DNA from 3 places in the Paenibacillus sp. S-38 genome. Region 3 is predicted to be linked to each of the others. Evidence: predicted binding sites of a transcription regulator. Region 3 holds the regulator's gene; each other region holds the start of a gene.

Region 1 (7,918 bases), 4.0 Mb from region 3:
CCGAACGCCGGCAGAATGACGATGTATACTTCCGGGTGGCCCCACATCCAGATGAGGTTGATATACATCATCGGATTGCCCCCGCCGTCGAGCGTGAAGAAGTGCGCGCCGAGGAAGCGGTCCAGGAAGAGCAGCGCCAGCGTAACCGTCAGAATCGGGAACGCGAAGATAATAATGATACAGCTGGAGAAGACGGACCAGGTGAACATCGGCATCTTCATCAGCGTCATGCCCGGTGCGCGCATCTTCAGGATCGTGACGATAAAGTTAATGCCTGTCGCGAGGGAACCGATACCCGAGATCTGAATCCCCCAGATATAGAAGTTCTGGCCTACGCCCGGGCTGTGCTCGAGACCTGACAGCGGCGGGTAAGCGAGCCATCCGGCATCCGGCGAACCGCCGATGATGAACGAGACGTTGAACAGCATCGCACCGAAGAAGAACAGCCAGAAGCTCAGCGCGTTCAGGAACGGATAAGCTACGTCACGCGCGCCGATCTGCAGCGGCATGATGACGTTGAACAAGCCGAACATGAGCGGCATCGCCATGAAGAGAATCATAATGACGCCGTGCGTCGTGAAGATCTGGTTATAGTGCTCGGGATGCAGGAATTCCGCATTCGGCACGGCCAGCTGCAGACGCATCAGCAGGGCGTCGACCCCGCCGCGGAAGAGCATGAGAATGGAGCAAATGATATACATGATACCGATCCGCTTGTGGTCGACGGTCGTCAGCCATTCGCGCCAGAGCCAGACCCACTTGCGGAAGTAGGTCAGGACGAACACGATGGCCACCATCGCGATCGCGATGCTGACTTGCGCCCCCAGGATCAGCGGGTCCCCGGTAACGAAAAACTCGGATGCGAACTCTTGAATCTTATCGAGCATGGGAGGACTTCCTTTCGCTGGTTTTATCCTTGTAATTCACAGGCATTCCTGTGGTACGGGTGTTTCAAGCCGTATTAATGGCCCGTGTGTCCCGAATGATTCGTGCCGGTCGAACCGCCTTGGGTATGGTCATCCTTGGCGTCAGGCAGCGGCTTCTGCACCGGATCGGTCTTCGACTGGGGCACCGTTTGGGTCTGCCCGTGTGCATGTCCGCCCGGAGCATATTTGGTGACAATGCGTTGGAACAGGCCTTCCGGGAAGGAGGAGTAGAGCATAACCGGGGAAGTCCCCTTCTCCGCCAGCTTCTCGTAAGATTCGTTCGTCAGCTTCGCCGGCGAAGCCTTGACTTCCTTCACCCAGGCATCGAACTCGCTCTGCGGCTTAGCGTCGACGTAGAATTTCATGTCGCCGAAGTATTCGCCGCTGAAATTCGCACCGGAACCGTAATAACGGCCCGCGTGGTCCGCCTGCAGGAAGAGCGTCATGCCCATGCCGGACATCGTGTACATCTGCCCGCCGAGCTGCGGAATCCAGAAGGAGTTCATCGGCGCGTCGCTCGTGAGTTCGAATTTGACCGGAACATCCTCAGGGATCTGCAGATAGTTCACGGTAGCAATGCCGAGCTCCGGATACGTGAAGAGCCATTTCCAGTCCAGCGAGGTTGCCTGGATCGTGAGAGCTTTCTTCTCGGATTCGATCGGCTTCGACGGCTCCAGCGCGTACGTATAACGAGCCGTAACTGCAGCCAGAATAATGATGATGACAATCGGAATTCCCCACCAGACCAGCTCCAGCTTGGTGCTGTGGGAGAAGTGCGGCTCATAGGCCGCCGTGCTGCCTTCCCGCTCACGGTATTTCCATACGATGAAGGCGGTCAGGGCGAGAACCGGAACGAGTATCACGGCGCACAAGAGGGATGAAATCAGAATCAAGTCCTTCTGATCCCCGGCGATCGGCCCTTTCGGGTCCAGAACCATCGGCTGTTCACCACAGGCCGAAAGCAGCAGTACGCCTGTGAGCAGGAGCAAGAGCGGCAGCGCCCTGCGAAGCGTCCGTTTGGTTTGTTGCATGGTGGGTGGTCCTCCATTCTCCTCAATCTACGGTTGACATTTTAACATAGCGGTACGGCAAATCTTGTGACAAAAATCACAAACGCAAGCTCTCAAAGCTTCGCTGTCTGAACCTTGGAGGGATTATTCACTTCCCAATTCATCCATGCAGCACAGTTTTGATAACTTACGACTCCAAGCAGAAGTGATATATATAACATAGCAGATTCTCAGCAGCTTTACGCGGGGGTTAACAAATACGTCAAAACTTCGCCTTTTCTCTGTAATAAGTTTGTCACGAAGCTGACAAAATCACAAAAACACCCCCACTTCGGCCTGGTGCCGAATGGAGGTGTTATCAATTTTAACCTAATCTGCATAATATCGGAGCGTAATTCTTCACTTCTCCGCGTTCGATGCCCGGGAATGCACCAGATGAATCGCTGTCCGCATCACATAAATGTGAACGCTGCCGACCATGCAGCCGATCCCGATCATCAGGCTTGTGTTGCGGTCGCTGAAGTGATGTAAGTTCAACAGGCTAAGAAGTAGTCCGAAGCCCAGGAAGATCCAAGCTGCTGCCGTCATCCATACCACGAGGCGGTTTACATCGCGCTCTCCATGGATTTCTCTTTGTGCTGTCGCTGTTTTTGTCGTCATCGGAATCACTCCAAAACAGATAATGTAAGTGCTTTACTAAAATCAGTATAACATACTTTACCCGTTTTGTTCAAAGATTATTCACTTTTTGATCAAAAATTAGACAAAAGTCTGACCGCTTTCAAAGAAGGGTGCCGCAAACAAAGATCCCCCGTCCAAATGACGGAGGATCCTGCTGCCGGGGGTTATTCTACTTATGTCCAAGGGACGGATTGGCGAAGGAAGGACGGAGCCCCTCCAACACTTTCTTCGGGTCCCAATCGCCGAAGTAGGCCTCCGGTGTATAGAGGTCCGCCTGCTCCTTCGTAAGCACCTGACGTGTGGGGCTCTTCAGTGCGCCCGGGCCTCTGCTGTCGTATTCGAAGAAGCGCGCGTTCGCCGCCTTGGAGGCGCCCATATCCACCCAGCCGGTCGACGTGATGTGGCTTCCCATGTGGGTGTGCTTGAACACGACGCTGGCTACGGCGTTCGTATTGCCGCCGGGCTGCCATGGACGGCCCAGGGACACCGTGCCTTCCATTCCGAGATCGCTCGTCAGCCGGCAGTTGATGAAGAGATAACCGTACGGATTGGAGTTCAGCGTACTGGCTGCCGTAATATAGCCGTTATTGGTATCGGAGCCGCGGTCCAGGGAGTGGATGCGGGAATTCTCGAAGACCGCCGTCGCGGCGCCGAAGATGAAGTCGACATCCCCTTCAATATAGGAGTCCAGGAAGTACTGCCGGCCGAGGTTCGGATAGAGCGTGTCCTGGTTGCCGATGAACCGGCAGTCCTTGAAGATCGCGCGGTCCGCCTGCGTCTTGATCGCCACGGCCTGCTTGTTCTGGTACGGCGAGTTCGCCTCGTCGAACGAATTCTCGAACGTTACGCTGACCGCCGTAAAGTTCTCTCCCTTGACCGTCACCGTGGCGCTGCCCGTAGTTCCGTACGTGCCGCTGCCATCCGGCTTCGGTGTTCCGCTGGCATTATCATAAGTAATCACCGTGCGCTTGGCGTTCTCGCCTATGAGGGTAACATACGGCTTGTCCACGGTAAGGACTTCCTTATAGATGCCGGCCTTCAAATAAATCACATAAGGCGAAGCCTGGTCCGCCGGCACGTCGGAGATCGCCTTCTGCACGGAACGGTACTGCTTCACGCCTTCGATGACGGCCCCTTCGGTTCCTTGGTAAGACGAATCGACGATTGCTTTTTTGGTCATTGGCTCCCGCTCCTTGTTCGTTGAGGCTGAAACTGCGGCTCCATCGGCTGCAGCGGAGGCTGCGATGGCTGAATCCGGCAGGACTCCCCAGGGGGCCGCGGCGGATACCAGCAGGAATGCGCCAAGCGCCAAAGGTACGGATCTCATGGATTTCATCAATTCATCTCTCCTCATCGTTTGAAAATGGATGGCTGCAATCGCTTCCAATTCACCATAGCTCAAGAGAGGATGGCAATCCATAGCCCTCAGGTAACCGATGTGCACGGCAAGGCGGGTTCCGCAGGTAGCGCCGCGCAAATCCAATCTATTGATTATGGGGTGCACGCCCGGTATTCCCCGAGCACAACCCTTCGTCCCGTCTCGAAGGACTGCCTGGCCGCCACTGCGATCACTAGGGCGGCTTCCCATCCTCCTCGTTCACCGGCGCTGGCCGATTCATCAAGAAATGACCCGCTTAGTGATTCACTTCACATATCCCCGAGCGCCCATCCCTTATACTGAAACCATCAAAGCCAGAACCCATGGCTGCCACGGAGGGATTTTCAATGAAAACCATCGACACGCAGGCCGTCTTCACCACCTTGACCCATCCCCTGTACCGGCTTACCGAAGCCATCACCCGTCTTAAGGAAGAACATACGATGCTCGAAGAGAAGCTCGCAGAGCTGTACGCCATGGCCAAGACCATCGGACTGCAGGATGAAACCGGCAACTGGACCCCTGCCCTGCTGCAGCTGGGACAGACCGTCAAAGCGTTCTGGGCGGAGCTCGAGGCCCACTCGGCGTGGGAGGACGCCGTCATGTTCCCGATGATTACCTGGTATTTCGGCGAGACGCTGGAGCAGTTCACCCTGATGGAGCAGGAGCATGAGCTGGCCGAGCAGTATATCCTGGCCTTCATCGAGCCTGTGGAGCGCCTGACGGCACCGGTTGAACAGGAGGAAGCCAAAGAACTGGCTTCGATGCTGGTTCAGGCCAATGCCATACTCAAGAATCATTTCCGCAAGGAAGAAGAGATTATCGACGCCCTGGCCGACCGTTCGAACGCATTTGGAGGTTTCTAGGTGAATGAACCCGGCGGCTTTCCAAACCAATAACCCCCAAGCGCGCGCACGCTGTAGGAAGGCCGCACTTGGGGGTATTTCTCATATTAGTTCGAGCAGCTCCGCGACCTGGCTCTCGATCATCTCCGGGGTATCGGTGGGGGCAAAACGCTTCACGACGCGGCCGCTCCGGTCGACAAGAAACTTGGTGAAATTCCACTTGATCGCCTTGGAGCCAAGCAGGCCGCGGGCTTCGCTGCTGAGGTGCTGGAACAGCGGATGGGCCGCGCTGCCGTTCACGTCAATCCTCGCATACAGCGGGAACGACACGCCATGGTTCAGCTCGCAGGCCTGCGCAATGTCCGCGTTATCGTGCAGCTCCTGGTCTAGGAACTGGCTGCTCGGGAAGCCCAGCACGGCAAAGCCCTTGTCACGGTACGTGTCATAGAGCTTCTGCAGTCCCTTGAACTGCGGTGCAAAGCCGCACTTGGTTGCCGTATTCACAATCAGCAGCACCTGCCCTTGGTAAGGGGCCAAGGTTGCCTGTTCGCCGCGGATGGTGGTCACTTCGAAATCATAGATGGACATGGGCGGGACCTCCTAAGGAATGGTGGAGCGAAGACATGGCCATACTCCGGTTTTATTATTAAATTTTACACAATTAATTTGGGGTGTCCAGTGTCATATCGTCGTTTCTTCTTCTTGTTTCTTCTATATTAAACACCACGCCTTACGGCAACCCTCCACGGAAGGGGTATTCATATAAAAAACAGACTCCCGGCGGCGCGGTAACGGAACCACACCCTGGGAGCCTGCTTGGGCATTACTGCTTGAGAAGCCTGTTTACCTTCGGTCTAGTATACCGATTTCCACTCGCCGATATTCTTGGCGTCGAATTTGAACGGATCGCCGAGCATGATCTGCGTGCCCTTGTCGTCCGCGATCACTTCCTTGTCGCCGAGACGGCCGGCCTTGAACTTGTCGCCGGTCTTGCCGGTGATCGTGCCCTGCACGAGCGCGTCGGCCGTGAAGCCCGCCAGATAGCCTACGTCTACCGGGTTCCACAGGTACATCCACTGCGACACGCCGGATTCGATGTACTGCGCCATCTCGCTCGGCAGGCCAAGGCCGGTGAGCTGCACCTTGCCCTTCAGTCCTTTGTCCGTCAGCACCTTGCCTGCCGCCGCAATCCCTACCGTGGTCGGGGCAATGATGCCCTTCAGGTTCGGATACGACTTCAGCAGCGCTTCCGTCTCGGACACGCTCTTGTCGCGGAGGTCGTCGCCATACGCTACTTTGACCAGCTTCACGTCCTTGTACTTGGGATCTTCGAGCTCCTTCTTCATCCAGTCGATCCACAGATTCTGGTTCGTCGCCTGGGAGGTCGCGCTGAGCACGGCGATCTCACCCTTGCCGCCGATCATCTCGGAGATCGCCTGCACCTGCACCCGGCCGATCCGCTCCGGATCCGCCTGGTTGACGTGCACCATGCGGCTCTGCGCATTCACCGCGGAGTCGAGGGAGAGCACCTTGATGCCCGCATTCATCGCCTTCTTCAGCGCGGGCTGCAGCGCGTCCGGATCATTGCCGGCAATCGCGATCGCCTGGACCTTCTGCGAGATGAGCTCCTCGATCATCTTGATCTGCGCCTCGGCCGTCGGCTGGTCCGGCGCCTTCAGGATCGCTTCGCCGCCCATCTCGGTCACCGAGGTCTTGAAGCCTTCCATCATCTTCTCGCCGTACGGGTTGCCCGTGTTCTTGAAGATGATGGCATACTTCTTCTTGCCCCCCGCTCCGCTGTCCGCCGGCTTTGCTCCTTCACTCTTGGCCGGCTCCGTACCGCTGCCCCCCGCAGCCGGTGTACTCCCTCCTCCGCAGGCTGCCAGCATGGACAAGCTCAGGACCGCCGTCAAACAAGTCATCACCATTTTTTTCATGAGTCTGATCTCCCCTGTCTTCTTCTTGGATTGAAAAAGTGTATACAAACCGCTTCCTTACGGAGGAAGTCAGCCGTATTTGGAATTGGGCCGTTCGTTCGAATCAGATGAGGCAGCCGCCGGCGCTTCGTTCCCCCTGGCCGAAGAGAACAGGGCAGCCCTGCCGACAGCTCCAGGCGTACGTACGGCCTCAAGGGCGGCGCAGCTTAGCAAGCTTCAGCTTCGGCACCATCACCGCGAAGATCAGCAGCAGCCCGATAATGACAAGCAGCATCTGCGCCGGCACGTTGACCAGCCCGAGCCCGTAGCTCAGCAGCCCGATAAGGAACACGGCAAGGATTGCGCCGACCATGCGTCCCTTCCCTCCCGCGGTGCTGATCCCGCCGAGCACGACCATCGCGATGACATCGAGCTCGTAGCCCGTGGCCACATTGGGCCGCGTGCTGCCCATCCGGGACATGAGAAAGACAGCTGTAACCGCTGCCATAACTCCCGTCAGCGTGAAGACAATGACCTTGATCTTATCGACCTGCACTCCGGAGAAGCGGCTTGCCGTGCTGTTATTGCCGATGGCGTACACTCTCCGGCCGAAGGTCGTCTTATGCAGCAGCAGGCTGAACGCCGCCGCGAACACCGCAAACACCACCAGTATGAACGGAACCCCGCCGACATACTCCCAGCCGAAGAAGCTGAACCACTCCGGGAAGTTCCCTTTGGCCTGGTCTTCCAGGATGATGTAGGCAATGCCGCGGTAGATGATCATGGTCGACAAGGTGACGATGACCGCCGACAATTCCTTGAACTTGACGATGAGCAGCCCGTTAATGAATCCGCAGAGCCCGCCGACGATTAGCCCGACCAGGATGGACAGCTCCATGGGCAGTCCCAGATGGTACAGGTCCGCCATGATGACGGAGGTCAGCGCAACCGTGGAAGCTACGGAGATGTCGATATCGCCGAGGATCATGACGAGCACCATCGGCAGCACGATGAACGCTTTGTCCAGGAAGCTCATCGTGGCATCCCGCAGACTCTCGTAATTCAAGTAGTAGGGAGACAAATTGGCATTGATAATATTCACGGCAATCAGAATCACAACGAGCAGCCATTCCCACTGCAAAAAGAAACTCTTCAGGCTGAA
Region 2 (7,918 bases), 1.4 Mb from region 3:
CCCGTACCCGACGTCGTCGGAATTGCGACGAACTTCGCCTTGCGGCCAAGCCGCGGATATTTGTACACCCGCTTGCGGATATCCATGAATTTCTGCTTCAAGGACTGGAAGCTCGTTTCCGGATACTCGTAGAAGAGCCACATGGCCTTCGCCGCGTCCATCGGGGAGCCGCCGCCGAGGGCGATGATGCAGTCCGGCTGGAAGCGTTCCATGAGATCCGTGCCGCGCTCGACCGTATCGACCGACGGATCGGGCTCGACGTCGCAGAATACTTCCACAGCCACCGGCGTCTGGCGCTTGCGCAGATAATGCTCCACGCGCTCCACGTAGCCGAGCTTCACCATCATCGGATCGGTGACGATCAGGATGCGCGAGATGTCCGGCATTTTCTCCAGGTACTGGGTCGCGCCCTTCTCGAAGTAGACCTTCGGCGGAATCTTGAACCACTGCATATTGACCGTACGGTAGGCGACCCGCTTCACGTTGATCAGGTTGACCGCCGTGACGTTGGAGGTCGTCGAGTTATGGCCGTAGGAGCCGCAGCCGAGCGTCAGGGACGGCAGGTTCGTGTTGTAAATGTCGCCGATCGCCCCGTGGGTGGACGGCGAGTTCACGATGATGCGGCCGGTCTTCAGCGCAGCGGCAAAATCAGCGATCACGGCATCATTCTTCGAATGGATGACGGAGGAGTGGCCCATCCCGCCGAAGGCGGTCACTTCCGCGGCCCGCTGGATCCCTTGGGCGGCGTTCTTCACTTTGTAGCACGCCAGTACGGGGCTGAGCTTCTCCGCGGACAGCGGGTAGGCCGGGCCTACGCCCTGCAGCTCGGCGACCAGGATCTTCGTGTCGGCCGGGACGTTGATGCCGGCCATCTGCGCGATCTTCACAGCCGGCTGGCCGACGATGACCGCGTTGACAGCACATTTGTCGCTGTTGATGACGAGCTTCGATACCGCCTCGGTCTCTTCGCCGTTCAGGAAGTAGCAGCCGAACCCGATCATGAGGCGGCGCACTTCGGCGTAGACGTCCTCTTCAATAATGACCGCCTGCTCGGAGGCGCAGATCATGCCGTTGTCGAACGTCTTGGAGAGGATGAGGTCCGTGACGGCCTGCTTGAGATCGGCGCTCTTCTCGATGAAGCACGGGACGTTGCCGGGGCCAACGCCGAGGGCCGGCTTCCCTGTGCTGTAAGCCGCCTTGACCATCGAGGAGCCGCCGGTGGCCAGCACCAGCGCCACATCCGGATGGTTCATGAGCAGCCCCGTCGCTTCGACAGACGGATGCTCGATCCACTGGATGCAGCCCTCCGGAGCGCCCGCTTTCACGGCCGCTTCCATGACGACGCGTGCGGCAGCCGCACTGCACTTCTGCGCGGACGGATGAAATGCGAAGATGATGGGATTGCGGGTCTTCATGGCGATCAGAGACTTGAACATCGTGGTGGAGGTCGGGTTCGTGACCGGCGTTACTCCGGCGATCACGCCTACCGGCTCGGCTACCTTGCGGTAATTCTCGTAAGGATTCTCCTCGATGACACCCACCGTTTTGTCATACTTGATGCTGTGGTAGATGTACTCGGTCGCGAACAGGTTCTTCGTAATCTTGTCTTCGTAGACGCCGCGTCCGGTTTCCTCAACAGCCATCTTCGCGAGCTTCATGTGCTGCTCGAGTCCCGCAAGGGCCATTGCCTGCACGATCGCGTCCACCTGCGCCTGGTCGAGCCGCATGAACGCCTGCTGCGCCTTGACCGCCTTGGCCACAAGCCTGCTTACTTCCTGCTCTGCCGCCGGCTTTGCCTGTTCTTCCTGCTTCTCTCTAATCGCCATGTCTCTCCGCCTCCATGATTCGATTGGATTGCCTTTCCACAATCTATGTTACTATTTTCACAAGCGTGGATCTGTGATCTGGTTTACAGCATCCGGCTGGATTAGAAAGTTTTTCATGGAGGTTAGGCGGCGGGACGCTGCATTATGGGCATGAATCTGCTGGACGTATGACTTGTGTACACGTTGGACAGCCTTCCGACTGTGACTTGGCTCACTCTGGGAAGCCTGCGCTGTGACTCTGCGTACACTTGGCAGCCTTACGATGCTTCGGTCCGTCGCTTGGCTTCGATCCGTCGCTTGGCTTCGATCCATAACTTGGCTTCGATCCGTCACTTGACTTTGATCCGTCACTTGGCTTGGATCGCTGTACACTCTGGCTGGGGCTCTGACAAACTTGGCCGGCAATCGATTGCAGTCCCAAGCGAGTCTGCCGGCCAGCCTTCCTCACTTACATTCTGTCAGGTCCGCCTAGGGACCTGGCTATCCTCAAGCCGTCGTCAGATGGCCGAACGTTCCGTCATGCCGCTTGTAGACAAGCTCCGTGACCCCGGTCTCCCGGTTAAAAAAGAGATGAAAGTCATGCCCGAGCAGCTGCATCTCCAGCAGAGCCTCCTCAAGCTCGACCGGCTTGAGCTGGATGCGCTTGCTCCGTACGACGCCGAGTGTCTCTTCGTCCTCATAGGTGGCGGTCAGTGCCGGTTCGGCTCCGCCCATCCTTCCCTCCCCGCGCCGGCTGCGGCGTCTGAGCCGCTCGCGCCACTTGCGGGTCATCCGCTCGAGCTTATCGGCCGCGAGGTCGATGGAGGCGTACATATCCTCCTGCTTCTCTTCCGCCCGGAACACCGTACCTTCTTCATGGATGGTGACTTCCACCACATGCAGGTGTCTGTGCCCCTGCACGGAGAGGTTGATCTGCACGTCGGTGTCAGGGTGCAGCCAGCCTTCCAGCCGGCCGATTTTGTCCTGCGCGTAGGCTTCCAGTGCCGGAGTAACCTCGAAGTGTTTGCCATGGATGTTCAGTCTCATCTCTCATCACTCCTCTTATGCGAATAGGTAATCTACGTCGGTCAACACCTGCTCGGCCAGTGGGAACACGATCTGCTCCTCCTTGGCCAGGTGACTCTTCAGGATATAACACGCCTGGATCAGCAGGCCAGCTGCTTTCTTCATCTCCTCCTTCGGAGAGTCCGCGCGCAGCTTGTGGAACTCTCTCATGAACGTTTCCACATACTCTTCAGCCATCGCGTGCTCCTTCTCCATCATCCACAGGGAAGGGATCATCGTCGGCTCCTGCCGGAGGCGAAAGTAGGAAGCAAGGAAAGGAAACAGCGTCTCTTCCTCCCAGCCCGAGTGGGCATCCAGCTCCTGCATCACGCCGATCGTCCACAGCCGCAGGTGCTGCAGCCGTCCCCAGGCCTGGGTGCGATTCTCCGCTTGGCCTACCCTTACAGCCTGCTCTTCCATCTCTTCGAGCAGTCTGGCGAGCATCTCATGCTCTTCCCTAAGCCGGTCCATAGCGGCGGACAATTCCGTAACATGGGCTTCGCCCGTAAGTTCCATATGCGGTGGAGTAGGATGCTTCATGGTGAAATCCCTCCATAATCTTGCTGGAATGTTCTTTCTGACTTCATCTTACGCTTCGCCCGAGTACCCTGTATGTGAAGTGGATCACACAACAAATGGCATTTGGAAAAATGGAAAAAGCTGTTGGGAGCGGTGATCCGAGAGATTGTATGGGGGCAGATCACGTCCAAATCAACTGGGATCAGGCTCTGAAACTGACCCATTCGTTTGTTGCATGGATGGGTATGAGGCTCACACTCCCGATGCCTTCACACACTTCTCAACTTAAAACCGACGACCGTGCGTCGACCCATACGTTTTAGCGCTTGCCGGGTGGGCATGGGGCTCCAGCTTCTTTTATCGCCCTCATAACCCTCTCAACCTTAAACCTTCGCCCGTGTGCTGACCCGTCCATTCGAGCATTAATAGTGATTAGAGGTATGATCATGATTTCAAAGGCTCCGCTCGATTTTCCACCCCATTCCCTTGCTCGGCTGCCGCCTCGTAATATCTAAACGCATAAAACCGCCCGGCTGCTATGGCCGGACGGTTTCCAGGTGTGGTGTTGATTCAGAATTCATATAGAACAAGAGTTTTTAAGATAGTTATAATGAACGAAACCGACTACCTCTTTGCATCACGTAGGTTGAAGTTGGAAATGACTTGGAGTGAATACACCAATCAAATCCAAAACAGAGCTACAAACAAAAAGGAGTCGGTTAGTAATGAGTATGTCCACAAAGTATGTAGGGTTAGACGTATCCAAGGAAAAAATTGCTGTTGCTATCGCCACGGAAAATCGAGATGAGCCTGTACGGTTCTGGGGGACGATTCCACATACCAAAGAGGCCGTGCGAAAATTAGTCAAGCAGCTTGCAAAGGACGATGAGATCAAACTCGACGTTTGCTATGAGGCCGGGCCTACAGGGTTTCAACTGTATCGTTGGTTCCTTGAACTCTTTGTCAATTGCAGCGTCGTTGCGCCCAAAGCATTGGATGGCAACAAGCGCATTAAAACCGACAAAAGGGATGCCATACGTTTAGCGCAGCTCTACAGGGCTAGAGAGTTAACCGAAATCTACGTACCTACACCCGAGGACGAAGCGCTGCGGGATTTGGTTCGGGCCCGGGAGGATGCGGTTCAGGATATGAATCGGCACAAGCAGCGGCTAACGAAGTTCCTGCTTCGGCACCAGCTTCATCCACCGGGCGGCACGAAGTTATGGACATCGGCCTACGAGAACTGGCTGGATACCTTGCGCTTTACGGATGCGTGCGAGGATATCGTCTTTCAAGAATACCGCAACACCATCAGGGAGGCCGCAAACCGGATTGGGCGATACGAAAAGGAAATGGAACGGCAGGCTTCGGCAGGGTGCCAGGCTACCATGATTCAGGCGCTGCAAGGACTTCATGGTATTGCTTTAGTTACGGCCACTACTCTTGCGGCCGAACTCGGAGATCTCGCAGGAAGATTTGCTTTTGCGCCGCAGCTTATGAGTTATTCCGGATTGGTACCTTCGGAAAGTTCAAGCGGAGGCAGCCGCCGGCAAGGGCGAATCACGAAAGTCGGAAATGCGCATATCCGACGGGTACTGGTCGAAGCCGCCTGGACCTATCGGAGCAAACCTGCTGTAAGAAGAGCCCTGCGGGAGAGGCAAAAGGAGCTAAGCTCGGAGATTATTGAGATCTCTTGGAAGGCGCATAAAAGACTGCATCATAAATTTAATAGGTTAAGCTTCAGGGGAAAGAACAAAGGAACCATCGTTACCGCCGTGGCCAGGGAGCTCTTGGGATTTATCTGGGCTATAGCCAAGGAAGTCCAGAAGCAAAGGGCGGCAGCATAATCGCTTGTGTTTGTAATAGAAGTTTGAAAATACGAAGAAGGAGGTGGTAAGAGAACGGATTTGAGGAAGATGCGTTACATTCTTTGGCTCGGGGGCAAAGTACAAAGCTAGGCAGAGAGAAATCCGCGTAGTTCCGCTGCACAAAGCAAGGGAACAGGAGCTTTATGTGCGTTGATAGTTAGCAGGAAACTCTCTGGTCGTATGTAATCACATGTGAGAACCCACGAATATCAGGTTGCCAGCCGGCGCAAAGAACCATTTTGCCCTCGTGCCAAGGAATGTAGACATGTCCCGTTGTTCTCAGGAAAAAACATTGCAGGGAGCACCGCCCCCTGCACCCCGTTACTCGCCGTAAGGCAGGGTCTGACTTGATAGTCAGACACGTATACAAGTATGGGCAGAATGAAGCCGCCTGTCAAAAAGAACACCTTGACAGGCTTAGTTTGGAGTACAAAAAAACAGGGATACGTGCTGGGAGTTGCTCGGTTACGTTCATATCAACGGAACTCAGATGCGTTATTCGATCATTTCCCGATATTTCCCGAGGAATAGCGGAACTCAGGTTTCTTATTGTCCCCTAACCTACCGAAAAGAAGCCCCAAACCTCGAGATAGCGAATCTGAGTTCCGCTATTTTGTGAATCACCATCCCGGGGATGCACATAGCGCATTTGAGTTCCGTTATTTCACGATGCACCCCGGTGTACACCCTAACTATCCCACTGGCTCACCAATCTAGCAGGAGTTGACGCTGCGAAGTGGTCGGTCGAACCCTCGTACGGGCCTTATGTCGCCACAATGGTGGGCTTGGACCTGATCTGCACAGAGTAGCCCGCAGAGTCTCATAACCTTTCGGGCCACTCCGCAGCCGCAGGAGCAATCAACTCCGTTGCCGCGGCCCGGGGCCGAGTCTTGCCCGAGGAGGCCTCCCGACATGCGACCAGCCCGATTAGCCACCCGCTCCGCCACCGCTCACCGTCACCGGCTTGACGCTCCTCGCGCCACCGGCCGGCTTCCCGCCGCAATGGCTCCGCCTGCGCGCCGCTCGGCAGCCGCAGGACCACTTCCGTGCCGCGGCCGGAGGCCGAGATCAGCTCGAGGCGGCCTCCCGCCATGTGGTCCGCATCACGCAGCAACCGCACTCGCGCTCCGCCACCGGCTAGACCGTCGGCCCCTCGTGCCACCGGCTTCCGCGCTTCGGCGCCCTTCAGCGGCGTACTGCCGCGCCCGGCCCCTCCGATCCTACACTCTGCTCGGCAGCCGCAGGATCACTCCCGCGCCGCAGCCGGAGGCCGAGTCTTGCCCGAGGCGGCCTCCCGCCATGCTGGCACGACCGATTGGCCGCCGGCTCCGCCGCCGCTTCCGCTTACCGTCACGGCTTGACGCTCCTCGCGCCACCGGCCGGCTCCCCGCCGCACTGCTCCGCCTGCGCGCCGCTCTGCAGCCGCCGGATCACCCCGGTGCCGCGGCCGGAGGCCGAGTATTGCCCGAGCGGCCTCCCGCTACGCTGGCACGCCCGATTGGCCGCCAGCTTCGCCACCGCTCCCGTGCACCGCCACCGGCTTGACGCCCCTCGCGCACCGGTCGGCTCCCCGCCGCAATGCCTCACCCTACACCCCGCTCGGCAGCCGCAGGATCACTTCCGTGCCGCGGCCGGGGGCCGAGATCAACTCGAGGCGGCCTCCCGCCATGCGGGCCCGCTCCTCCATGCTGAAGAGGCCGACCCCCTGGTGCCGGGCGCCGGGATCGAACCCGCGGCCTTCGTCCTTGATGCGGACCTCGATGCGGTCCCCTTCCGTGCCGATGGAGACGGACGCTTCGCTCACGCCGGCGTATTTGCCCACGTTCGTCAGCGCCTCCTGGATGATCCGGTAGATCGTCGTCTCCGTCAGAGCCGGCAGCCTTCCCCGCAAGGTGCCTGTCAGCTGCACGCGGATGCCGTAATGCTCCGTGTAGTTCTCGATATATGTACGGATCGCTGGAACGACCCCCAGGTCATCGAGCACGGAGGGACGCAGCTCCCAGGCAAGACCGCGGACGTCCTGGATAATGTCCGAAACCGTGTGCCGCAGGTGCTCGAGCTCCGCATCCCCCCGCTCGCTGATCACCCGATCCATCTGGATGAGCAGCGAGAACAGGCTCTGGCCAATCCCGTCGTGCAGTTCGCGGGAGAAGCGACGGCGCTCCTCCTCCTGGATGTTCATGACCTGCTTCATCATCATCTGGAGCTCTTCCTGCACCCGCTTCAGCTCGGTCACTTCGTTACGGATCGCGAGATACTGGTACGGCCGGCCCGACTCGTCCAGGAACGGCACGATGGTTGTGTTCACCCAGTAATAGCTGCCGTCCTTGGCCCGGTTCTTTACGTCACCGCGCCAGACCTTTCCGCTGCCGATCGTGACCCACAGTTTTTTCATGAATGCCTTATCATGATAGCCCGAGTTGATGATCCGATGATCCTGGCCCAGGAGCTCCTCCCGTGGATACTTCGAGATCTCACAGAACTTGTCGTTGACGTACTGAATCCGGCCTTCCCGGTCCGTGACCGCCACGATGGAAGACTCGTCGAGCGCGAACTTCAGGTCCGCCAGCTGCTTCAGCGACTCCCTGAACTCCTGTCTCGCCTTCGGATCTTCAATGTGGGCTTCGAGCGTGCCGATCAAGGCGTCCACGTGCTCCGCTA
Region 3 (7,918 bases):
CACCTCCGCTCCAGGCACCTTCCCGGTTACCTTGGCTGCGGCGGCTTCCGCGTTCATGGCGGCCGGGGCCGGTTCGGTCCGAATCTTATCTCCGGCTGCAAAAACAAAGATGCCTTGGCCGATCTTATCCTCGCCGGTAATGACTGTATAAGTTTCATCACCCACGAACTGCTCGACCTTGTTCACCTTCGCCAGCACCGTCTTCTCATATGCAGCCTGAACCGCCTGGCGCTGACCCGACCATACCGGTTCCATGACCGATTGAAAAACTAAGCCGCCCCCGGCAAATACAGCGGTTACCGCAGCGCCCGTCAGGAGAAGGACCTTCCATCGTTTGCGCAATGCTTATCCCCTCCTTAGCAAAAGCGTCTTATGCGGATGTCAGCCGTTCGAAGGCGGACTGGGCCTCATACATGATTTTCTCTTCATCGAGGGTCAGGCATTCCCTGCCGCGAATGAGCCACTGCCCGTCCACACACACATCGGTAACGTCTCTGGAAGTCGCGGAATAGACCACATGAGAGATCAGGTTCGTGCGCGGGTAGAAGTGGGGCTGGTCTATATCCATTGCAATAAAGTCGGCTTTCATGCCCGGCTGCAGAGTACCTACGTCTTTCAACCAGATGGAGCGCGCTCCGTCCAAGGTTCCCAGCTTCAGCGCATCCCAAGCCGGTACGGCTACCGGATCGCCCGAGACCCCTTTATGAATCAAAGCCGCCAAGCGAATCTCTTCGAGCATATCCAGATTGTTGTTGCTCGCCGCCCCATCGGTTCCCAGCGAGACCAGGACGCCTGCTTTCAGCAATTCAGGTACGCGCGCCACCCCGCTGGCCAGCTTGAGGTTGCTGTTCGGGTTGTGGGATACTCTAACATCGTACTGCTTCAGGATGCCGATCTCTTCATCTGTGAGATGAACGCCGTGAGCTACGAGCGTCGGCCGCGAGAACACGCCAAGCTTCTCGAGATGGGCCACGGGACGCGCACCGTACTGCTCCACATTCTCCTGTACTTCCCGGGCCGTTTCGGACATATGGGTATGTATCGGAAGATTCAGCTCATGTGCCGCGGCCACGATCCGTTCGATATAGTCCGGCGGACAAGTATACGGCGCATGCGGGGACATCATCGCCGTGATCCGTCCGTCCGCTCCGCCATGCCAGTCCTTCGCGAAGCGGACCGCTTCTTCGAGTTTTGCGTCCTGCACATCCCTCGGGCAGAGACCGATGACGCCGCGCGTCAGGCAGGCACGCAGACCGCTCTCCTGCACGGCTTTGGCCACTTCGTTCATATGATCGTACATATCTACGAACGTCGTGGTTCCGCCCTTCACCATCTCAAGGATCGAGAGAAGCGTGCCGCTGCGGACATCCGCCGCCGTAAACTTCGCTTCCATGGGCCACATCTTCTCCTGCAGCCACAGCTGGAGGGCCATATCGTCCCCGTAGCCCCGCAGCAGAGACATAGCGGCATGCCCGTGTGTGTTAACAAAGCCCGGGAGGAAAAGCTTGCCCTTTCCGTCCACACGTTCGTCACATTCACCAAGCTCGCCCTGAGGCGCTTCTCCTATGTACACAATCCGGCTGCCTTCCACGATCATCGTACCGGTGATCACCGGATTTTCCTCGTTCATGGTAATAAAAATGCCGTTATCTATTCTCGTTTTTTTCACTTTTATACTCCTCTCGCAGCCTTTACCGCCTTGATTTCAATGTACAACATTAGAAGAAGAGAAATCAAGCTGACCAGAGCACGCCCCTCTTGCTGGCACCCCTTAACATTCATTAGAATGAAGCTTGAAGGACAAACTAAGATTGCAAATCATTACATGAGTATGTTATTTTTAATTTTGTGTGAATTTGGGCTGTTTTTCTACATAAAACCCGAAAAAAATATGTTTTTATTGTAAATTTCACAATCTTTCACAATCTTGGGAGGCCAAAAACAATGCTTTTTACCAAAAAAAACGACACCGACTTTTTGCTGCTCTTGATCAAAGCGTCGGAAAACACACTGGATGCTGCGCAGAAATTCCGCGATGCGGTGATGGGTACCGAGCCGCCGGCCAACTTCTACCCGCAGCTGAAGGATCTCGAACATAAAGGGGACCAAATCACACACCAGATCTACAAAGGGCTGAACAAGGTTTTTATCACGCCGCTCGACCGTGAGGACATCATGACCCTGGCCACCAAGCTCGACGACGTGCTCGACGGCATCGAAGCCACCATCGCCCGTTTCGATTACTTAAACATTACGGTTTCCGATAATTATATGAAGGAATTCTCCGCAGTCATCGTGGCCAGCTGTCAGCACATTCTCGATGCCTTCAAGCTTCTGGCCAAGAAAAAATACATGCAGCTCTCCGAGCACACGGTACAGATCAACTCCCTTGAGAACGAAGCTGACCGTCTGATGCGCGAAGGGATTCGTGAGATCTTCATGAATCCGAAAGACCCGTATCACGACTTTAAGCTTAAAGAGCTGTACGAGCGTCTGGAAGAAACAACGGATGCCTGCGAGGACGTGGCCGACATCTTAGACAGCGTAGTCCTGCGTTACTCCTAACGGGACCTGTTTGCTAATCCAACCCACCACTTGATCCAGCGGCAGCTTTAGGGAGGAACCCATGTTAACAACCATTATCATCATTGTAGCTTTGGCGCTGCTCTTTGACTTCATTAACGGCTTTCATGATACGGCCAACGCCATTGCCACTTCCATCTCGACCCGTGCTTTGAGCCCGAGAGTCGCGGTGATCGGTGCAGCGACTTTGAATTTTGTCGGAGCCATCTTCTCCTCGGAGGTTGCGAAGACGGTCGGTGGTTCGGTAGCCAACCCGGCCACCATTGAGAACGGCATGCATATAGTTATGGCGGCCCTGATCTCTGCGATTATCTGGAACCTGCTTACCTGGTACTACGGAATCCCTTCCTCCTCTTCGCATACGCTGATCGGTTCCCTTGCGGGAGCGGTTATCGCCGGCGCCGGAATGGGGGCTCTGAACTGGGCCGGCTTCAAATCCATCGTTCTTATTCTCGTCCTATCGCCTATCGTGGCCTTTGCTACCGGGTTCATTATTATGTGGATTATCCGGCAGCTTATTGTCGTGAGCGGAAACAGCTCCCGGACGAAGCTCAACCGTACGTTCCGGAGCTTCCAGGTGATTTCGGCCGCTCTGCTCTCCTTCTCCCACGGCGGGAATGACGCCCAGAAGGCTATGGGAATTATCGTCTTCGGTCTCGTCTCGATGGGATACCAGGACACGCTGGATGTCCCTCTCTGGGTGAAGCTTTCCGCAGCAACCGCGATGGGTCTCGGCACATCGATCGGCGGCTGGCGCATCATTAAGACGATGAGCAAGAAGCTTCTGAAGATCGAGCCGGTCAACGGCTTCGCGTCGGATCTGAACTCTTCCATTGTCATTCAGATCTCTACGCATCTTGGCATGCCGCTCTCCACCACGCATGTCATCTCGTCCTCCATCATCGGTACGGGTTCGGTCCTGCGGTTTCATGATGTGAAGTGGGCGACGGTTACCCGCATGGTGATGACCTGGGTCATTACGATTCCCATCTCCATGCTTCTTGCTTACCTTATTTACAAAATTATTTTCAGCCTTTAATTGAGATTAGTGCAAGAAAAGCCCGGAGCTTGGCTCCAGGCTTTTTTATGTTCACTATATTTACATGGTGTGGTTCAAATTAGTCCAAATAGTAGGCCAGGCTTTGAAGCTCGGTAGTAAAGTCGGCATGGTGCACCCGAACCTCGGTGGGAACCTTTATGATCAGAGGAGCAAAATTTAGAATCGCTTCCACGCCTGCTTCTACGAACCGATCCGCTACCTCCTGGGCTTCTGCCGCCGGCACCGTGATGATCCCGATGCGAACCTTCGCGTCCTGAATGACCTGGTTCAGCTCCGACATCGGTTTCACCTTTAGGTTATTGATCGATTCGCCGATTTTCGCTTCCTGTGCATCGAATACGGCGACAATCTTCATGTTATCCTTCAAGTAAGCGTTATAATTGCAAAGCGCCCTTCCCAGATTCCCCGCGCCCACCAGGGCGACGGGGATCACTTTGTCCAGTTTGAGGATCTGGCGGATCTTCTCGATGAGGTAATCTACATCATAACCGATCCCTTTTTTGCCGAACTCCCCGAAATAAGCGAGATCCTTGCGGATTTGGGCGGGGTTAAGATCCAGCTTTACGCCAAGATCCTGGGAGGAGACAGTCTGTACATTTTTTTTACTGAGCTCACTGAGGAACCTGAGATAGATCGGCAGCCTGCGGACAACCGCTTCCGATATTTTTATCGTCTTCATGCTTCGTTCTCACCCATCCACTGCTTTATTCTTGGCACGAGCTGACCCGAGTTCATATGCTCGATTCTGGGACCCGGGAGCGAGTACAGAAAATACTTGCCGTACTGCGTATCAATCACTCTCGTGTCGTAGATGATCACGATGCCTTTATCGGCCGCGGTCCGCACAAGCCGGCCGAAGCCCTGCTTAAAGCGGATGACCGCCTGGGGTACCGACAGCTTCATGAACGGGTTCATGCCCCGCTGCTTCAGCTTCTCTGTCTTGGCTTCCACGAGAGGGTGATTGGGCGGCTGGAAAGGAAGCCGTACAATCGCCAGGCAGGTCAGGGCATCTCCAGGAATATCGACACCCTCCCAGAAGGAACTCGTACCGAGCAGCACACAGGCTTTGCTGTTTTGAAACAACCGCGTCAGCTTGCTCCGGTTGCTGCTGTCAACGCCCTGTCCGAGCACCGTAATCCCGAAGGAAGCGAGCATATCCTTGAGTCCGGCATGAGCCAGCTTCAGCATCCGGTTGGAAGTGAAGAGCACCAGCATGCGGCCGCGTGTCTGTAGAGCTACTTCCGCCAGCGACGGAATCAGCCGGTCCATGAACTCCTTCTCTCCCGCCGCTCCCTTGAGCGTAGGAAAGTCTCTCGGGATGACAACCAGCGCCTGCTCCCTGTAATTGAATGGAGATGGCAGCAGCACCGTATGAAGCTTCCCATTCTCTTCGGCCTTCTTCAGCCCCAGCTGCTCGCAGGTATAGTCGAAGGACTTACCGACTGACAAGGTGGCCGAAGTGAGAATCACGCTGTCCTTCACGCCGAAGAACTGCGTCTGGAGCATTGAACTCACGTCAATCGGCACAGAAGACAGCTGGAGCGAGCGGTTCTTGTTGTATAATCCGGCTTCCATCCAATACACATAGTTCTCATCCGGCATGGTCATGAAGAAGTGCAGGGCATCTCTCTGCCGGTGCAGCTCTTTGACCGAGCCGCTGAGATCGGTAAGAACACCCTGCACGTCGTAATCGTCCTGTACTTCTTTGATGTCCGAGACCAGGCGTTCCACTTTTTTCAGCGTATCGTTGAACAGAAGCATGATATTTTCTTCCGTCACCATCAGCTTCTCCCAGCCCGACGGCAGACTTTCTTTGCGCAGACGGAACACCAGTGCATTCCCTTCGCTCTGCTGAGATGGATCGCTGCGGGAGACTAGTAACTGGTAAAGAAGCTCGGAGAGGTTCTCCCACTCTTCCTTCAGAAGCAGCAGCTTCTCTACTGCCTCGTCAATCAGCGTGCACCAGGCCTTCGCCTTCTCGTCTTCATGACGCTGAAGTCTGAATCGCAGTGAGGAAAGCTGTCCGGCCCGGCTGTCCTTGTAGAGCCAGAAGATGGCGTTAGCAAGCCCATGATAATGCAGCTCAATGCCCAGATGCTTCCCTGCGACATCCTCAAAATGGTGGGCCTCGTCTATTACAAGATGCTTGTATGCCGGCAGCAGACGATTCTCCGCCTTGGTATCTGTGAACAAGAGAGAGTGGTTCGTTATAATTACATCAGCCGAGCTCGCCTCATGTCTAGCCCGGTGATAGAAGCATCGCTTAAACCAGGGGCATGCGCGGTTCAGGCAGGATTCTGTATCGCTTTCGACCGAATGCCAGAATTGGCGTCCCCGCCCAACAAAATGCAGCTCTTCCTCATCTCCGTGCTTCGTCTCTCCAAGCCACACCAGCATTTGCCCTGCGGTCACGCGGTCTTCTTTGCCGTGCTCGAAATCCATCAAATTCATCTTCTGTTCGAATTTGCGGAGACAGAGATAGTGGCTTCTTCCCTTTAGAACGGAAGCTTCGAAGCCGATTGGAAAGAGCTCATGCAGCAGCGGAACATCCCGTTCCCTCAGCTGCTCCTGCAGGTTAATCGTGTGGGTGGAGATCACCACCTTCTCGTCGTGCTTGATCCCGTAATAGAGGGATGGGATCAAATACCCCAGCGACTTGCCTGTACCGGTCCCCGCTTCAATGATAAGGTGGCGCTCCTGCTCGAACGCCTGCTCCACTTCATTGATCATCTGAACCTGCGCCTCGCGTTCCTCATAGGCCGCGAACTTCGTCTTCAGCGCCGTGCGGAGACCTTCATAGAAATCCCCGAAGTCATCGGGCAGCTGCCGGACTTCCTCCGGTGTGCGAACCGGCTCTTCATCGCCCCACTCCTGCACGTTCAGCGCAAATTGCCTGAAATAGCGGTCAGCATCGGGATCAAGCGGCGAATGAAGCTCTTTGTACTGCAGCATCTCCTGGACAAACCATCCGAAATCGCTTGCGGAATCGGCGAACACCATCTCCATGCGCTGAAGCGTCATCAGAGGAAGCCCTTGAAATCGATCGATGCAGCGGCTCCACAGGGCTGCGGTCACTTCGGCATCGCTGTCGGCCTGGTGCGGACGTTCGTGGACAATCCCCAGCGCCTGGCAGGCCATCGAGAGCTGAAGCGATCCAAGTCCGGGGAAGAGAACGCGAAGGGCATCCATCGTGTCCAGTACACGGCCATCGAACGGAAAGTACCCCGTTTCGTCAAGTGCCCGCTGCAGGAATGCCAGGTCAAAAGCAATATTATGTCCGACAAGGACCGATTCTTCGAGTAAAGGCACCATCTCCGCCATTACGGTATCCAGCGAAGGCGCTTCCTTCACCATCTCATCCGTAATACCGGTAAGTGCCGTTATAGCAGAAGGTATACTTACGCCCGGGTTGACGAGAGAAGTATACCTGTCCGTGATGTCTTGATCATTTATAATAAAGAGCCCGACTTGGATTATGCGATCCGCAGTCGTGCTCCCGGTCGTTTCAAAATCCAGAACTGCAAATTTCATACGTGCTGTGTCAATCCCTTCATTCCACTACTCTCCCCTTAAGCATACCAATCTTGCGTTCAAAAGGGAATAGCAATCTTGGCCATGCTCTTATGAAAGCGGTTCGCGGGATGGGGAAATCTCAAACTGCAGGCCGCCGTTTCCTTCACTGCAAACGCCCAGCTCAAGCAGAGGCTGAACGCTTGACGGATCGGTGCGGTAAGCCAAATTGAAAAACTCACAGGCCTTATCCAAATTTTGCTGCTGCGCCTGGATGCAGCCCATCGCATTGTAAGAAATCGCCTTAATTTGCAGATTCTCGGTAAGCTGGGATAAAAAATGAAACTGGGTGTAGCTCTCGGTCATTTCCCCTTTGCGGAGATGCGACATCGCAAGATAGATACGGGCCAGAGTAAAATCAGGCTGCAGGCGGACCAGTTCACGAAATTCAGCAATGGCCTCATCGAACATATGCAGCTTGTAAAAACCCTGCCCGCGGATGAACAGCTCGGTTCGTTTGCCGGCCACCTCCGGATCCGAGGGGTCGCTGCCGCTGAGCGTCATGCCGGCCGCGCGCATCCCCTGACCCATCGTCTCTTCGAACTGCAGCCACTCTTCAATGCATGCGTCGCTCATGGCTTTCAGCGCGCGGAGCTTTTCCTGCAGCTCTCTGCGTTTGACACCGGTAGAGGACGGGTAGTCCGCCAAGACTTCGCCCAGCATCTCGTTCATAGAAGCAAAAAGATGTTTGAACACGGCTGATCC

The links. The regulator Rex, encoded in region 3, represses fermentation and respiration genes when NADH is low (regulators of the CRP and FNR family bind a similar motif). The targets are predictions, from matches to a motif close to TTGTGAAATATTTCACAA.
Region 1: the regulator Rex is predicted to act here: its motif matches at 2,022-2,039, upstream of qoxA (cytochrome aa3 quinol oxidase subunit II).
Region 2: the regulator Rex is predicted to act here: its motif matches at 1,872-1,889, upstream of adhE (bifunctional acetaldehyde-CoA/alcohol dehydrogenase).

Annotation. Positions count from the first base shown of each region.
Region 1 is NZ_CP187970.1:7,409,607-7,417,524, forward strand. It holds gene ACP26L_RS32250 (cbb3-type cytochrome c oxidase subunit I) at 1-887, opposite strand, end outside; gene qoxA (cytochrome aa3 quinol oxidase subunit II) at 962-1,957, opposite strand; gene ACP26L_RS32260 (hypothetical protein) at 2,336-2,596, opposite strand; gene ACP26L_RS32265 (pectinesterase family protein) at 2,787-3,953, opposite strand; gene ACP26L_RS32270 (hemerythrin domain-containing protein) at 4,343-4,861, shown strand; gene ACP26L_RS32275 (glutathione peroxidase) at 4,943-5,428, opposite strand; gene rhaS (rhamnose ABC transporter substrate-binding protein) at 5,695-6,777, opposite strand; gene ACP26L_RS32285 (ABC transporter permease) at 6,968-7,918, opposite strand, start outside.
Region 2 is NZ_CP187970.1:1,872,580-1,880,497, reverse strand. It holds gene adhE (bifunctional acetaldehyde-CoA/alcohol dehydrogenase) at 1-1,826, opposite strand, end outside; gene hpf (ribosome hibernation-promoting factor, HPF/YfiA family) at 2,313-2,852, opposite strand; gene ACP26L_RS08980 (hemerythrin domain-containing protein) at 2,868-3,410, opposite strand; gene ACP26L_RS08975 (IS110 family transposase) at 4,058-5,236, shown strand; gene ACP26L_RS08970 (hypothetical protein) at 6,608-6,844, opposite strand; gene ACP26L_RS08965 (PAS domain-containing sensor histidine kinase) at 6,846-7,918, opposite strand, start outside.
Region 3 is NZ_CP187970.1:3,235,511-3,243,428, reverse strand. It holds gene ACP26L_RS15000 (DUF5590 domain-containing protein) at 1-342, opposite strand, end outside; gene ACP26L_RS14995 (amidohydrolase) at 371-1,669, opposite strand; gene ACP26L_RS14990 (DUF47 domain-containing protein) at 1,945-2,565, shown strand; gene ACP26L_RS14985 (anion permease) at 2,627-3,622, shown strand; gene ACP26L_RS14980 (redox-sensing transcriptional repressor Rex) at 3,702-4,322, opposite strand; gene dinG (ATP-dependent DNA helicase DinG) at 4,319-7,174, opposite strand; gene ACP26L_RS14970 (tetratricopeptide repeat protein) at 7,265-7,909, opposite strand.